Regions from separate parts of the Streptomyces sp. NPDC050548 genome, predicted to be linked through region 2. Evidence: predicted binding sites of a transcription regulator. Region 2 holds the regulator's gene; the other holds the start of a gene.
The links. The regulator HspR, encoded in region 2, represses chaperone genes until heat shock. The targets are predictions, from matches to a motif close to TTGAGNNNNNNNNNCTCAA.
Positions count from the first base shown of each region.

Region 1: lon (endopeptidase La) is a predicted target of HspR. The motif match lies at 2,510-2,528, and genes of this name have one in related genera.

Region 1 is NZ_JBITGV010000001.1:52,221-59,764, reverse strand. Features, by position in the region: gene ACIBJH_RS00265 (spermidine synthase) at 1-253, opposite strand, end outside; gene ACIBJH_RS00260 (rhomboid-like protein) at 385-1,239, shown strand; gene ACIBJH_RS00255 (TIGR03086 family metal-binding protein) at 1,299-1,922, shown strand; gene ACIBJH_RS00250 (hypothetical protein) at 1,955-2,146, opposite strand; gene lon (endopeptidase La) at 2,551-4,971, shown strand; gene ACIBJH_RS00240 (MarR family winged helix-turn-helix transcriptional regulator) at 5,100-5,585, shown strand; gene ACIBJH_RS00235 (protein phosphatase 2C domain-containing protein) at 5,601-6,389, opposite strand; gene ACIBJH_RS00230 (nitrate- and nitrite sensing domain-containing protein) at 6,743-7,544, shown strand, end outside.
Region 2 is NZ_JBITGV010000007.1:295,276-302,819, forward strand. Features, by position in the region: gene grpE (nucleotide exchange factor GrpE) at 1-636, shown strand, start outside; gene dnaJ (molecular chaperone DnaJ) at 685-1,872, shown strand; gene ACIBJH_RS21730 (heat shock protein transcriptional repressor HspR) at 1,878-2,327, shown strand; gene ACIBJH_RS21735 (sugar ABC transporter substrate-binding protein) at 2,609-3,715, shown strand; gene ACIBJH_RS21740 (PQQ-binding-like beta-propeller repeat protein) at 3,621-3,857, opposite strand; gene ACIBJH_RS21745 (DUF397 domain-containing protein) at 3,963-4,145, opposite strand; gene ACIBJH_RS21750 (helix-turn-helix domain-containing protein) at 4,155-5,036, opposite strand; gene ACIBJH_RS21755 (ATP-binding protein) at 5,263-5,763, shown strand; gene ACIBJH_RS21760 (ATP/GTP-binding protein) at 5,839-7,077, shown strand; gene ACIBJH_RS21765 (RloB family protein) at 7,157-7,544, shown strand, end outside.

The DNA of each region.
Region 1 (7,544 bases), on a different contig from region 2:
GGTCGGCGGCGGCGTGCGCGAGGGAGAAACCCACGCCCAACCCGCCGATCAGTACGTCCGGTCGGGGGCGCCCGTCGAGCGCGGCGTACGCGGCGTCGACCAGCAGCCGCTCCGAGCGCCCGTCCGAAGTGTCCATCAGGAAGCACCCGTTGGCGATGATCTGCAGCAACTCCCCGTGCCGGCGCAGCACCACCTCGCCGTAGGGGCCCTCGCGACGGTCCAGGACAAGGGGATTGTCGTACGCGGTGGTCATCCGCGCACGGTACCGGGGGACGCGTGAGAAAGCTTTCGGGTTGCTGTGAATCGGCTCTCGCGTGGCGTCGGTCATAGACAGCGGCAGGCGGGACGGCGAAGGGTGGGGTGAAACGGAAGGAGTCCCTCACGGTGGAACGGACCGCGACGGCCGATACCCAGGCCTCCGCCACGCCCCTGGCCGAGGAGGACTCCCCCCTGCTGGATGCGATGCCGAGACAGCGTGAAGTGGTGGAAACGGCCTGGGAGTCGGGCCGTCCCGCGGTCTCCGTCTCGGCGTCCACCCCCGCGATTCCCCGCGTATCGCGCATGCCGGCCGCGCTGCGCCTCCTCGCCCCCTGGCGGCTGCTGCCCACGCCCAACGGGACGCCGTTCACCTTCGGTTACGCGTCGCTGCTCGTCGTCACCTCGCTCATCGCGCAGTACGCCGATCCCACGCTGGTGAACCAGTTGCACCAGGCCTCCAGCACCGATGTCACCCACCTCCTCCGCGACCCGTTCCTCGTGCTGGTCGCCAGTGCGCTGTGGATCGTCGGCGGGGTGCTGTCGCCGTACGCGTTCCTCTTCCTGCTGGTGCTGACCGCGCTGGAGCGGCGGATCGGCGGGGTGCGGGCCGCCGGGGTGTTCCTGACCGGGCACATCCTGGCCACGCTCGCGACCGAGGGCACCGTGGGGCTGGCCGTGCTGGCGGGACATCTGCCCGACACCTCGCTGCACCGCTTCGACTACGGCATCAGCTTCGGCGTCGCCGCGAGCACGGGAGCGTTGGCCGGTCTGCTCAGGCCCTGGCTCGGGCTGCCGCTGCTCGCCCTCTTCGGCTGGACGCTGGTCTCGGACCTGATGGCGTTCACCGACCCCATGACGAACTGGGGCCATCTGATCTCGCTCACGATAGGCGTCGCGACCTGGCCGTTGATACGGCGCTGGCAGCGGGCCGAGCGGATGGCCCGGTTCGCGCTCCCCCGGGTCGGGGTTGCCCGAGTCTGACTCCCCGCTGTAGAGATGGTGCGGACGGCCGAGCACGGTCCTGGACGGGGGAGGTCCAAGTGGCGGACACGGGTGCGGAGACGATCGCGGTACGGCGCATCGAGCGGGCGATCACGGCAACCGGCCTTGTGGTGGCGGGAGTTGCCGAGGACCAGTGGGTGAACCCCACTCCGTGCGCGGAGTGGGACGTACGAGCCGTCCTCAACCACACAGTGGGCGGGATGCGCATCTTCACCGCCGAACTGAACGGCACCGATCCGGGCGGCGAGCACGAGTCCGACTGGCTGGGCGCGGATCCCCGGGGCGCGTACGCGGAGGCGTCCGAGACCGACCGTGCGGCCTGGAACCGTCCCGGTGCCCTCGACACCACCGTCCACATCTCGCTCGGCGCGCTGCCCGGCCCGATGGCCGCGCTCATCCACTTCACGGAGATCTGCGTCCACGGCGTGGACCTGGCGGTCGCGACGGGCCAACAGGCTGTGGTGGACGAGGAGTTGTGCGGGGAGCTGCTCGCGGTGATGCACGGCCTCGGCGGCTTCGACGCGTACCGCGTGCCCGGTGTCTTCGGTCCCGAGGTCCGGCCCGCGCCTGGGGCGGCCCCGCACGGGCGGCTGCTGGCCTACCTGGGCCGCGCGGTCGCCGCCCCGCCCCGGCCGGAAGGGACCGTCTCCGTGAAAGCGTGACATTTCCGCCCCGGATGTCACGCTTTCGCGACTCACCCTCCGTGTTCGTCCCGGCTCGGGTCGAAGTCGTCCGGACGGTCGCGGCGGAGTTCCGCGTACCGCTCCGCGAGGACATCGACCGCCTGGTGGATGCCGCACCCCAGGGTTTCGCGGATGGTGGCGATCGCGGCGACGGTCCGGTGCCGCAGGATGTCCCGGTCCACGCTCTCGGGCAGTTGTTCCATGAGGCCGTGAGCCTACCCGTCGGCGGTCGAGGGCCCGGAGGGCGAGGGCGCGCAGACCGGTGAGGTCGGGGACGGGCTCGTCCGGCCCGTAGGTGGGGGTGGGCCGGCTCGCCGCCCGGGCACTGCGCGGCGACCAGGGCCGCCGCCGCGACGGCTTCGTCGCCGATGTTCGCGTCGGCCCTGACGCGCGTCCGTGGTGGTGTCCCGCATCGTGGCAGCCACCACTGACATCGGCCGCCGAAGCAGCCGTACGCCCGGGAAGCACCGACCCCGTTTCCGTGTTGACCTGCACGGAGACGGGCCCGCTGCCGCTGATCGCTCACGGCGAACAACAGGTGGGGAACAATCGAAGACGCCCAAGCATTGAGTCGGCATAGCTCAACTTGACTGCCTAAGGGGAGATCATGGCTTCGACGTCCACACCGCTCACCCTGCCCGTGCTGCCGCTCGACGACGAGGTCGTGCTGCCCGGAATGGTGGTTCCGCTGGACCTGAACGACACCGATGTACGCGCCGCCGTGGAGGCCGCCCAGGCCGCCGCCCGGTCCGAGCCCGGAAAGCCCAAGGTCCTGCTGGTGCCACGCATCGACGGGACTTACGCGAGCACGGGTGTGCTCGGCACCATCGAGCAGGTCGGCCGGCTGGCCGACGGCGACCCGGGCGCGCTGATCCGCGGCCGTAGCCGCGTGAAGATCGGCGCCGGGACCACCGGCCCCGGTGCCGCGCTCTGGGTCGAGGGCACCGCGCTCGACGAGAGCCTGCCCGAGCCTTTGCCCGGCTCCGTTTCCGAGCTGGTGAAGGAGTACAAGGCGCTGGCCACCGCGTGGCTGCGCAAGCGCGGGGCCTGGCAGGTCGTCGACCGCGTGCAGGCCATTGACGATGTGTCCACCCTCGCCGACAACTCCGGTTACTCACCTTTCCTGACCATTGAACAGAAGATCGAGCTGCTGGAGACCGCCGACCCGGTGGCCCGCCTCAAGCTCGCCACCCAGCACCTGCGCGACCACCTCGCCGAGCAGGATGTCGCCGAGACCATCGCCAAGGACGTGCAGGAAGGCGTCGACAAGCAGCAGCGCGAGTTCCTGCTCCGCCGCCAGCTCGAAGCCGTCCGCAAGGAGCTGCGCGAGCTGAACGGCGACTCGGCCAAGGACGGCGAGGAGTCCGACGACTACCGCGCCCGGGTCGAGGCCGCGGACCTTCCCGAGAAGGTCCGCGAGGCCGCCCTCAAGGAGGTCGACAAGCTGGAGCGCTCCTCCGACCAGTCGCCCGAGGGCTCGTGGATCCGCACCTGGCTGGACACCGTCCTCGAACTCCCGTGGAACGAGCGGACCGAGGACGAGTACGACATCCGGGGCGCCAAGGCGATCCTGGACGCCGAGCACGCCGGCCTGGAGGACGTGAAGGCGCGCATCACCGAGTACCTGGCCGTGCGCAAGCGCCGCAGCGAGCGCGGGCTGGGTGTCGTCGGCGGGCGGCGCGGCGGTGCCGTACTGGCCCTCGTCGGTCCGCCCGGTGTCGGCAAGACCTCGCTCGGCGAGTCCGTCGCGCACGCGATGGGACGGAAGTTCGTGCGGGTCGCGCTGGGCGGTGTGCGGGACGAGGCGGAGATCCGGGGCCACCGGCGTACGTACGTCGGCGCGCTGCCGGGCCGTATCGTCCGCGCCATCAAGGAGGCCGGGTCCATGAACCCGGTGGTCCTGCTCGACGAGATCGACAAGGTGGGGTCCGACTACCGGGGCGACCCGGCCGCGGCTCTGCTCGAAGTCCTCGACCCCGCGCAGAACCACACCTTCCGCGACCACTACCTGGAGGTCGAACTCGACCTGAGCGACGTGGTGTTCCTGGCGACGGCCAACGTGCTCGAAGCCATCCCGGAGGCACTGCTCGACCGGATGGAACTGGTCCGGCTGGACGGCTACACCGAGGACGAGAAGGTCGTCATCGCCCGTGACCACCTGCTCCCGCGCCAGCTGGAGCGGGCGGGGCTCAAGGACGACGAGGTCGTCATCGACGAGAGCGCGCTGCGCAAGCTCGCCGGTGAGTACACCCGTGAGGCGGGCGTCCGCACCCTGGAGCGGTCGATCGCCCGGCTGCTCCGCAAGATCGCCGCGCAGCACGAACTGGGCGAGCGGGAGCTGCCGTTCACGGTGACCGACGCCGACCTGCGAGGGCTCATCGGGCGGCCGCACCACGTGCCCGAGTCCGCGCAGGACCCGGCGGAGCGCCGTACGGCGGTCCCCGGTGTCGCCACCGGCCTCGCGGTCACCGGCGCGGGCGGTGACGTCCTGTACGTCGAGGCGTCGCTGGCCGACCCGGAGACGGGTGCGGCGGGTCTGACCCTGACCGGTCAGCTCGGTGACGTGATGAAGGAGAGCGCGCAGATCGCCCTGTCGTTCCTGCGCTCGCACGGCGCCGAACTGGAGCTGCCCGTCGCCGACCTGAAGGATCGGGGCGTGCACATCCACTTCCCGGCGGGTTCGGTGCCGAAGGACGGTCCGAGCGCGGGTGTCACCATGACGACCGCTCTCGCGTCGCTGCTCAGCGGCCGGCTGGTCCGTACGGACGTGGCCATGACCGGTGAGGTCTCCCTGACCGGCCGGGTCCTGCCGATCGGCGGGGTGAAGCAGAAGCTGCTCGCCGCGCACCAGGCGGGGGTCACCACGGTGATCATCCCGAAGCGCAACGAGCCCGACCTGGACGACGTCCCGGCCGAGGTCCTGGACAAGCTCGACGTCCACGCGGTGACGGACGTCCGCCAGGTCCTGGAGCTGGCCCTGTCGCCCGCGACGAACGGCGCGACCCCGGAGGTTCCGGTGGCGGCGTGACGGACGCCACCGGTCAGGTGAAGGCCCGGGTCCCTTTCACGAGGGGCCCGGGCCTTCGTCGTACGTAGGTCCCACCCTGCGAAATACTGGCGAAACTGCGGGGACTTTCACGATCAGGAAAGCAGAACATGGGTGCTGACGTGCACAAGGACGAGGACAGAAACGACAGCGGGATCCCGGATCCCGATCCCGAATACCTGTCCCTGGAACGCGAGTTGACGTTCCTCTTCCGCCGGGCCCGGGCCAATCAGGGCGAGATGGCCCGTGAGGTCCACCCCGACCTGGAGTCCGCCGCGTACGGCCTGCTGGTCCGGCTGGACGAGTACGGCCGGCAGCGGGCCACCGAACTCGCCGCCTACATCGGCGTCGGCAAGGCCACCATGTCCCGCCAGCTGCGCGCCCTGGAGGAGCTGGGCCTGATCTCCCGCGAGCCCGACCCGGCGGACGGCCGCGCCTGGCTGGTCGACCTCACCGACGAGGGCCGCCGCCGCGTCGCACACGTCCGCGAGGCCCGGCGAGCCCGCTACGTCTCCCAGCTCTCCCACTGGGACCGCCGCGAGGTCGCCGAACTCGCCCGGCTGCTCCACCAGTTGAACGGCGTCATGGAGAAATGACACCGGAGTAGGGGCTCACAGCTCCGCGTACACGACCGTCGCGTCGTCGTGCGTCTTGCTCCGCCGCAGATACGTCCGCGTCTCCGCGTCGGCCCGCTCCAGCGCCCGTACCCGGCGCACCAGCTCCGCCGCCCCCTCCTTCTCCACGAGGGCGAAGCACTCCGCCCAGTCGCCCTTGCCGAACTTCTCCACCCACCTCGTCGCCCCGTCCGTCAGGGCGGCGAGGGCGCGGACCGCGCTGCGCGGGAGCGAGCCCGTCACCGCCCGCTCCGCGACCGAGGGATCGGCCGCGGCCGTGAAGAAGCCGCCCTCCTTGTTACGGAGCGTGGCGTCGATCAGCTCGTCGGTGGCGAGAGCGGCGCGCGGCAGCCGCGACAGCCGGTCGTCCAGTACGGCGGTCACCTCACCGGCCGGGGAGTCGACGAGCAGGGCGGAGTCCGAAAGGATCAGATATTCGATCTCCTCCGGGGACCAGCGGGCCAGCACCACGGTTGCCTGTGGGGTGCGTGGGTGAGAAAGGTCACAGGTGGCGGAGTGTGCCTCGGATGTTCGGAGGATCGCCCGGGAGAGAATTTCCGCCAGCGTCAGATCCCGGCAGGAAACGGTCAGTTCGGTCAGCGCGCCGCCCAGTCGCGCGGTGTACCAGGGGACCGGATGCAGACAGCCCGTCTCCCTCCTCGGCGGGGTCACTCCGTCCAGGACGATCAGTGAACCGCCCTGTCCCGAGGCCGGAAGGCCGACGCTCGCGAAGTCCTCGTTGGGGCGGTCCGGGCCGCCGGGCTCCGACACAAGTTCCGTACGCATTCGGCCAGTCTGCACGACGTCTTCACAGGGTCCGCAAAACGTTGGCACTGGTTACCGAATCGGCGCAGCCCCGCAGGTCAGACGCCTGGTTTGGGCTGGAATGGATCACTCCGGGAATGCGTGGCGGCGAATCCTGCCAAAGCCCGCCGCTCACGTCCAACCGGCGCGGCCCACAAGGCCGCAGGACGGGCCGCCGGAACTTGCCCGCCAACTCCCCAACGGGGTTCACTCCTTCGGGTGGCGGCCCGGACGATGCGCGACCGCTGCCCACCGGCACTGGGAGGGTCGCCGTACCGGGATGACGGAGCGTCACCCGGCCCCATGGGTATCACGAGTCAGGAATGCGAGCACCGGTGCAGAAAAAGCGGCCTCGGCGCACAGCCAAGCAGACGGCCCCCCAGGGGGGCGCCACCGGTGCCGCCACGCCCGACCCCGCGGGCAAGGGGCGCAGCACCCACGTCCGCAACCGGCTCATCGTCGCCGTGGCCGTCGTGGCCGCCGCCATCGCCGCCGCGGGTGTCCCCTCCCTCATCACCGCCTCCGGCCAACTCCACGACTCCCAGGACCTGGTGACGCTCGCCCAGCAGACCCAGGACGCCCTGTCGCTGGCCCACTCGCTCGCCGACGAGCGCGACGAGGTCACCTCGTACATCGCCGCCGGGCGCCCCAAGTCCCAGGCCCCCGACGAGGACCGCAGCGCCCGCGTCGACCGCCAGGTCGAGGAGCTGCGCGCCGACACCGACATCTCCGGCGCGCTCCGCTCGGACCTCGACGACGTCGCCGCCGTACGACGGGCCGCGCTCACCGGCCAGAACAGCGCCCTGGAAGCGCACATCGCGTACTCCGGCGCCATCACCGAACTGCACCGGCTCGCCGAGCAGTTGGCCGAGCAGATGCCGCCCCGGGCCGGCTCCGGCGCCTACGCGCTCGCCGAACTCGACGGCGCGGTCCAGCAGGCCGCCGCCGCCCGCGGACTGCTGCTGGCCGCACTGAACGTGCCGACCAGCACCAAGACGGTCATCAGCACCATCACCGGCCTCCCCGTCACCGAGACCACCTCGACGAGCGCCCAGACCAAGCAGCGCGACGCCCTCAGCGCCGCCGCCCAGCAGGCCCGGCTGCGCTCCGACGCCGCCCTCGCCGACTTCCGCGAGA
Region 2 (7,544 bases):
GGCTTCGACGAGAAGCCCGACGTCCCCTCCGGCGCCACCCCCGACGACGCCGAGCCGCAGGCCGCCTCCCCCTCCAGCAGTGGGGAGGGGGCGGCCCCGGCAGGGGACGCAAGTGCTCAGATCGCCGGTCTGACGGCCCAGCTGGACCAGGTGCGCAAGGCGCTCGACGAGCGCACCGCGGACCTCCAGCGGCTCCAGGCCGAGTTCCAGAACTACCGCCGCCGCGTCGAGCGCGACCGGATCGCGGTCAAGGAGATCGCCGTGGCGAACCTCCTGACCGAGCTGATGCCCACGCTCGACAACATCAACCGCGCGCGGGAACACGGTGAACTCGTCGGCGGTTTCAAGTCGGTGGCGGAATCGCTGGAGACCGCCGCGGCGAAGATGGGACTGCAGCAGTTCGGCAAGGAGGGCGAGCCCTTCGACCCGACGATCCACGAGGCGCTCATGCACTCGTACGCGCCGGACGTCACCGAGACGACCTGCGTGGCGATCCTGCAGCCCGGGTATCGCATCGGCGAGCGCACCATCCGCCCCGCGCGGGTGGCCGTCGCCGAGCCGCAGCCCGGCGCGCAGGCGGTCAAGGACGAGTCCGAGGCCGCCGACGAGAAGGACAACGGCCCTGAGGAGGGCTGACGCACACACCGGGCGGGCAGACACCGGGCGGAAGGAGGGACGTCGAGGATGAGCACCAAGGACTTCATCGAGAAGGACTACTACAAGGTCCTCGGCGTCCCCAAGGACGCCACCGAGGCCGAGATCAAGAAGGCGTACCGGAAGCTCGCCCGCGAGTTCCACCCGGACGCCAACAAGGGCAACGCCAAGGCCGAGGAGCGCTTCAAGGAGATCTCCGAGGCCCACGACATCCTCGGTGACCCCAAGAAGCGCAAGGAGTACGACGACGCCCGCTCGCTCTTCGGCAACGGCGGCTACCGCCCGGGGCCGGGCGGCGCGGGCGGCGGCAACTTCAACTTCGACCTGGGCGACCTCTTCGGAGGCGGCGCCCAGGGCGGTGGCACCGGTGCCCCCGGCGGCTTCGGCGGCGGCATCGGCGACGTCTTCGGCGGCCTGTTCAACCGGGGCGGCGCGGGGACGACCCGTACCCAGCCCAGGCGCGGCCAGGACATCGAGTCCGAGGTCACGCTCAGCTTCACGGAGGCCATCGAAGGGGCCACGGTCCCGCTGCGGATGTCCTCGCAGCAGCCCTGCAAGGCCTGTTCGGGCACCGGCGACAAGAACGGCACACCGCGCGTGTGCCCGACCTGCGTCGGCACCGGCCAGGTGGCGCGCGGCTCCGGCGGCGGCTTCTCGCTGACGGACCCGTGCCCGGACTGCAAGGGCCGGGGCCTGATCGCCGAGCACCCGTGCGCCGAGTGCAAGGGCAGCGGGCGCGCCAAGTCGTCGCGGACCATGCAGGTCCGGATCCCCGCGGGGGTCACGGACGGCCAGCGCATCCGGCTGCGCGGCAAGGGCGCACCGGGTGAACGGGGCGGTCCCGCGGGCGACTTGTACGTCATGGTGCACGTCGACACGCACCCCGTGTTCGGCCGCAAGGACGACAACCTCACGGTGACGGTCCCGGTGACGTTCGCCGAGGCGGCGCTGGGCGGCGAGGTCAGGGTGCCCACCCTGGGCGGGCCCCCGGTGACGCTGAAGCTGCCGCCGGGCACCCCCAACGGCCGCACCATGCGGGCCCGCGGCAAGGGCGCCTTCCGCAAGGACGGCACCCGGGGAGACCTTCTCGTGACCGTCGAGGTGAGTGTCCCGAAGGACGTCACGGGGAATGCTCGTGACGCACTTGAGGCGTACAGAGAGGCCACTGCGGGTGAGGACCCGCGGGCGGAGCTGTTCCAGGCCGCGAAGGGAGCATGAGAGAGATGGACGGCCGTCGACGCAACCCGTACGAGCTGACCGAGGAGACCCCGGTCTACGTCATCTCGGTGGCGGCCCAGCTCTCCGGCCTGCACCCGCAGACGCTGCGCCAGTACGACCGCCTCGGCCTGGTCTCCCCGGACCGCACGGCCGGGCGCGGCCGGCGCTACTCGGCCCGTGACATCGAACTGCTGCGCACCGTCCAGCAGTTGTCGCAGACCGAGGGCATCAACCTGGCCGGCATCAAGCGCATCATCGAGCTGGAGAACCAGGTCGTGGCGCTCCAGCAGCGCGTCGCCGAACTCCAGGCGGCGGTCGACGGAGCGGCGGCGGCGATCCAGCAGCGGGAGGCGGCGGTGCACGCTTCGTACCGGCGCGACCTGGTCCCGTACCAGGAGGTCCAGCAGACCAGCGCGCTGGTGGTGTGGCGGCCGAAGCGGCAGTCCTCGGACTGACGCGCCGACAAACTGTGAAGGAGCCCGGAGGCTCACCCGCCTCCGGGCCCCGTCCCGGTTGTGCGATCTTTGCCCACTCATGAACTCCCGTTGAGTGGAGGGTCGGTAAAGAGCGTTTGGATGGGGTTCCGCAACGTCTCCACATACCAAACGGAACGTGGCGTTGCCATCTCGTTAAGTAGTTCCGCTTGACGCCGATGGCCGCAGCCGCGTTGGCTTTTCAGTCACCTGGGTTGCAATGCTGCGCCCACGTCCGGACGGCACCAGAAGTGAGCTCACCAATGCGTCGTATCGCCATATCCGTGGCCGCGTCCTCGCTGGCCCTGCCCCTGGCCGCCTGTGGCGTGCTCAACTCGTCGGGGAGCAGCTCGGACGCCACCCCGGCCAAGGGCAACGACATCACGGTGGGCGTCCTCATGCCGGAGAAGACGAACACGCGGTACGCGGAGTTCGACTTCCCGATCATCAAGTCGACGGTCAGCGAACTGACCGACAAGAAGGGCAAGGCCGAGTACGAGAACGCGGGCGGTGTCGCGAGCGTCCAGGACACGCAGATGCAGAAGATGATCGACCAGAAGGTCGACATCATCATCCTCGACTCCGTCGACTCGCACCTCATCCTGCCCATGGTGAAGAAGGCCAAGGCCGCCGGCATCCCCGTCATCGCCTACGACCGCCTGGCCGAGGGACCGATCGACGCGTACGTCTCCTTCGACGGCGAACTCGTCGGCGAGGTGCAGGGCCGCTCCCTGGTCGAGGCGCTCGGCAGCGACGTGGACACCTCCGACAAGGTCGTCATGATCAACGGCTCGCCGACCGACCCCAACGCCGGGGTGTTCAAGGCGGGGGCGCTGTCCGAGCTGCAGGGCAAGGTGACGGTCGCCGCGAGCTACAACACCAAGGCCTGGGACCCGGTCATCGCCCAGAAGGAGATGACCGAGGCGATCGACAAGCTCGGCAAGGACAACATCGCCGCGGTGTACTCCGCCAACGACGCCATGGCCGGCGGCATCGTCAAGGCCCTGCAGAACGCGGGCGTGACGAAGATGCCGCCCATCACCGGCCAGGACGCCGAACTCACCGCGGTGCAGCGGATCGTGACCGGCGAGCAGTACATGAGCGTCTACAAGCCCTACCCCGACCTCGCCGAGGCCGCCGCGAAGATCGCGGTCGCCAGGGTCCAGGGCAAGGACATCGAGTTCGACGCCCTCACCCGTGACTCGGTGGACAGCCCCACCAACAAGAAGATCCCGGCGCAGCTGGTGTCCGTGGTCGCGCTGACGAAGGACAACATCAAGACGACGGTGGTCGCGGACGGGATCTACAAGATCTCCGACATCTGCACCAGCAAGTACAAGACGGCTTGCGACGCGGCCGGGTTGAAGTAGCGGGGGTTCGGTCGGCGGCGCCGACGGCGCGGACCCGCCCGTCGTCGCTGCCCACGTACGCGACCCCGCCGGCCACGGCGGGCGAGGGGCGTACGGCCCCGCCGAACGCGCTGAGCACCGGCACCACGGCTCCGGCGGTCACCCGGTCGACGCCTTTGGCTCCCGGGGCGGCGGCGCCCCTTAGGGCGGCGTACGCAAGCGCGGCGCGTCGAGGCCGAGTTCGTGTGTTTCGGCCCGAAGTCGGGTCTCAGCCCTGGGACTTGACGTGCCGCAGGAGGGCGGCGAGTTGCTCCGGCGCGGCGGCCAGGATGACGTCCGGGGTGTCGCTCTCGCGGAGGCGGATCGTTTTGTCGGGGGCGGTGGCGAGGTAGAGGCAGTTCTGGTCGGGGGCTCCGCTGAACGAGGACTTCTGCCAGTGCGGTTCGGACATGCGGGCCTCCTAGAGCGTGTAGAGCAGGTGCTGGATGAGGGAAAGGGAGTCCTTCACCGAGTGTGCTTCGGGGGCCAACGATACGTCGACGGGATCAAGGGCGTTGTCGGCGAGCCGGGCGAACAGCGAGCTGTACTGCTCCAGTTGGGTCGGCTCGCGCAGGTAGTCGGTGCCCGTCGCGCGGTCCAGGACCACGGTGCCGAGCCGCGACGCGCGGGGGACGGCATGGACGAAGTTCCCGCTGAGTGCTGCGTACGCCTGCGCGCTGAACGGATAGACCTGGATGGTCACGTGGGGGAAGCGGGCCAACTCGATGAGCCGCACCAGCTGTTCGCGTACGACCTGGGCGCTGCCGAACCTCATGTGCAGCGCCGCCTCGTGGATCACGGCATGGACGGAGGGCGGGTTCCTGTCGGTCAGGATGCTCTGCCGTTCCAGGCGGAACCTCACGGCTTCGTCGATGTTCCCGAAGCCCAGCTCGGGGCTGTTGAAGATGGCCCGCGCGTAGTCCGCGGTCTGGAAGATCCCGGGGATGAACAGGGACTCGTGCACCCGTAGGGCCACAGCCTGGGCTTCCAGTTCGGCGAGGTTGAGGCCGCCGGAGCCCAGGTGCTTCTTGTATGCGCTCCACCATCCCTTGCCGGTCGCCTCGGACATGGACACCAGTGCGTCAATATAGGGCTTGTCTGTGCAACCGTATGTCTGGCACAGCTCCAGGAGTCGCTCGGTCAGGATCGATGTACGGCCCAGCTCGATGTGGCTGAGCTGGGCGCGGCTCATGCCGATCCGCTGGCCTGCTTCAGCTGCGTTCAACCCCGCTTGTTCGCGCAGTTGTTTGAGCTCGAAGCCCAGGCGGTGCTGACGTTCGCTGATGGTGGTGCGTAGTCCCACTGTTACTCCTTGGCGGCTTCGTCGAAGTCTGCACTGCGCGGAGTGGTTGGTCCATCGACTTCTGCGAACAGGTTGAGATGTATAACCCTTTGCCTCTACGGTGAGTGCGGAGTCGGTTACACACCGAGTCCGCTCAACTCCCCCTGCCCATAAGCCGACAGAGCACCCGCACGCCGGGCGTCGCCATCGCCGGGCACGGACCCCTCGTACACCGGAGGCCAAACCCATGGACCCAGCCCGCCGCGCACCCCACCGCCCCGCCCAACTCACCCACGACTACAGCCTCTTCGCCCCCGCCGACGCCACCGCACCCCGCGTCTGCCGGGACTTCGTACGCGCCGTCCTCTTCACCCACGACCGCGAACCCCTCGTCATGCCCGCCGCCCTGTGCACCTCGGAACTCGTCACCAACGTCCACCTGCACACGAAGGGTTCCGCGATGATCCGCCTCCGGCTCGGCCCGGCCTGCCTCCGGGTCAGCGTCTTCGACGAGAGTCCGGACCCGCCCGTGGTCGCGCAGTCCACCGCCGGGGCGATCACCTGCTGGGGGAGGGGGCTCGCCCTCGTCGAGGAGATGGCGGACACGTGGGGAGTCGCGGGCGAGAGGGCGGGGCGGTTCGCGAAGGGGGTGTGGTTCGAGCTGGGTGGGTTCACGGGCGCGCCACCTGTCCGCATGACAGATCTTTCGGCGGACCTTGCTTGGCCGTACGCTGGAGACAGAAGCTGATTCCTGCGAGTTTTCCGCACAGAATGTGTTCTGACCTCAGAAGGGAGGTGATGGGCTGTGCTCCTGAGTTTCCGGATGGCGAACCATCGATCCCTCAGGGAAGAGCAGCAACTGTTGCTCGCGCCGGTGTATGACGCCGACCGGCCGGAAGGTACGGAGCGGCCGGCGGTCCCGGTGGTGGCGGTCTTCGGGGCGAACGCCGCAGGCAAGTCGAACGTGGTGGACGCGTTGCGCTACATGGCCCGCATGGTGCGCTCGTCACATCGTGAGGCGGAGCCGGGCGAGAAGATCGAGCGGTTCCCGTTCGTCCTGGACGAGGAAGCTGTGCATGAGCCGTCGTGGTACGTCGTGGACCTGCTGCTGGGCGGCACCCGGTACGCCTACGGCTTCAGTGTCGAGGACGAGCGCGTGCTCGACGAGTGGCTCTACAGCTACCCGCACGGACGCAAAAGGGTCGTCTTCCAGCGCAACGACCAGGATTTCACCTTCGGCGACACCTCACCGCGCAAGGAGCTCGACCTCGTCCGCAAGATCACCGCGCCGAACGTGCTCTTTCTGACCATCGCCGCCCGCTCCCAGCAGGAGGCGGTGCTGCCGGTCTACGAATGGTTCTTGCGGGCGCTTGCCTTCGAGTCGGGAGACTTTCGGACCAGGCGGCTGATTCTGCGGCGCATCGGCCGAATGCTTGAACACTCCGAACAGGTGCCGGCGATCGTCGGTCTTCTTCGCGCGGCGGACCTGGGCATCGTGGGGGTCGGAGCAGAGTGGGAGGAGGGCACGGGGGAGTCCCCCCGCCAGCGGGATTTCGCGATCCCCCGAGTCTGGGTGGAACAACAGGCCCGCCGAGGCACGGTCCGTCTCTCCTACGACGACCAGTCGGCGGGCACGAAGGCCCTGCTCGCGTACTCGGGCCCCGTGCTGAACGCACTGCGGGACGGAGGCCTCCTGGTCGTCGACGAGATCGACTCCAGCCTCCACCCACGGCTCACCGCTCACCTCATCCGGCTCTTCCAGCATCCGGCGACCAATCCGCGCGGGGCGCAGCTCCTGCTGACCACCCACGATGTCAGTCTTCTCGGCCGCAGCGGGGGCGAGGACATCCTCAAGCGGGACCAGGTGTGGTTCGTGGAGAAGGACGAGTACGGCGAGACGGCCCTTTTCCCGCTCTCCGACTTCAAGCCACGCCTGGAGGAGAGCCGGGAGCGCCGTTATCTCGGCGGTAGTTACGGTGCCGTACCGGTGCTCAGCGAAGAACTGTTCGCGGCAGCGGTCGCTCTGCGGGAGGGTACGGGTGGCGAGGACCCCGAAGAGTAGCGGGCGCCGTCGCCCGGCCTTTGAATCGGACCTGCGGCGGGTGGCGGGGAAGCGGGAGGCCAGACTGAGGCTGCTGGTCGTGTGCGGTGCCCAGGTGACCGAGCGGGACTACTTACGTGGACTGGTCGCCCACGTGGCCAATCCGGCCGTCACCGTCAGGATCACCACGAAGTCGTGCTCTCCCTCCCAGCTCGTCAAGTACGCGGAGGTACAACGGGACTTGTCCCCCGCCGACTTCGACGAGGTGTGGTGTGTCTTCGATGTGGACGAGTTCCTGGATGTACCGCGTGCGATCGCGATGGCCAGGGAGGCGGGCGTCGAAGTCGCGGTCTCCAACCCCTGCTTCGAGCTCTGGCTCATCCTGCACTTCGCGGTGCACACCGGGTACGCCGGGACATACCGCGAGTTGCTTCCTCACCTGACCCGGCACCTGTCCCGGTACGACAAGTCCCGGCTCGACTTCCGCC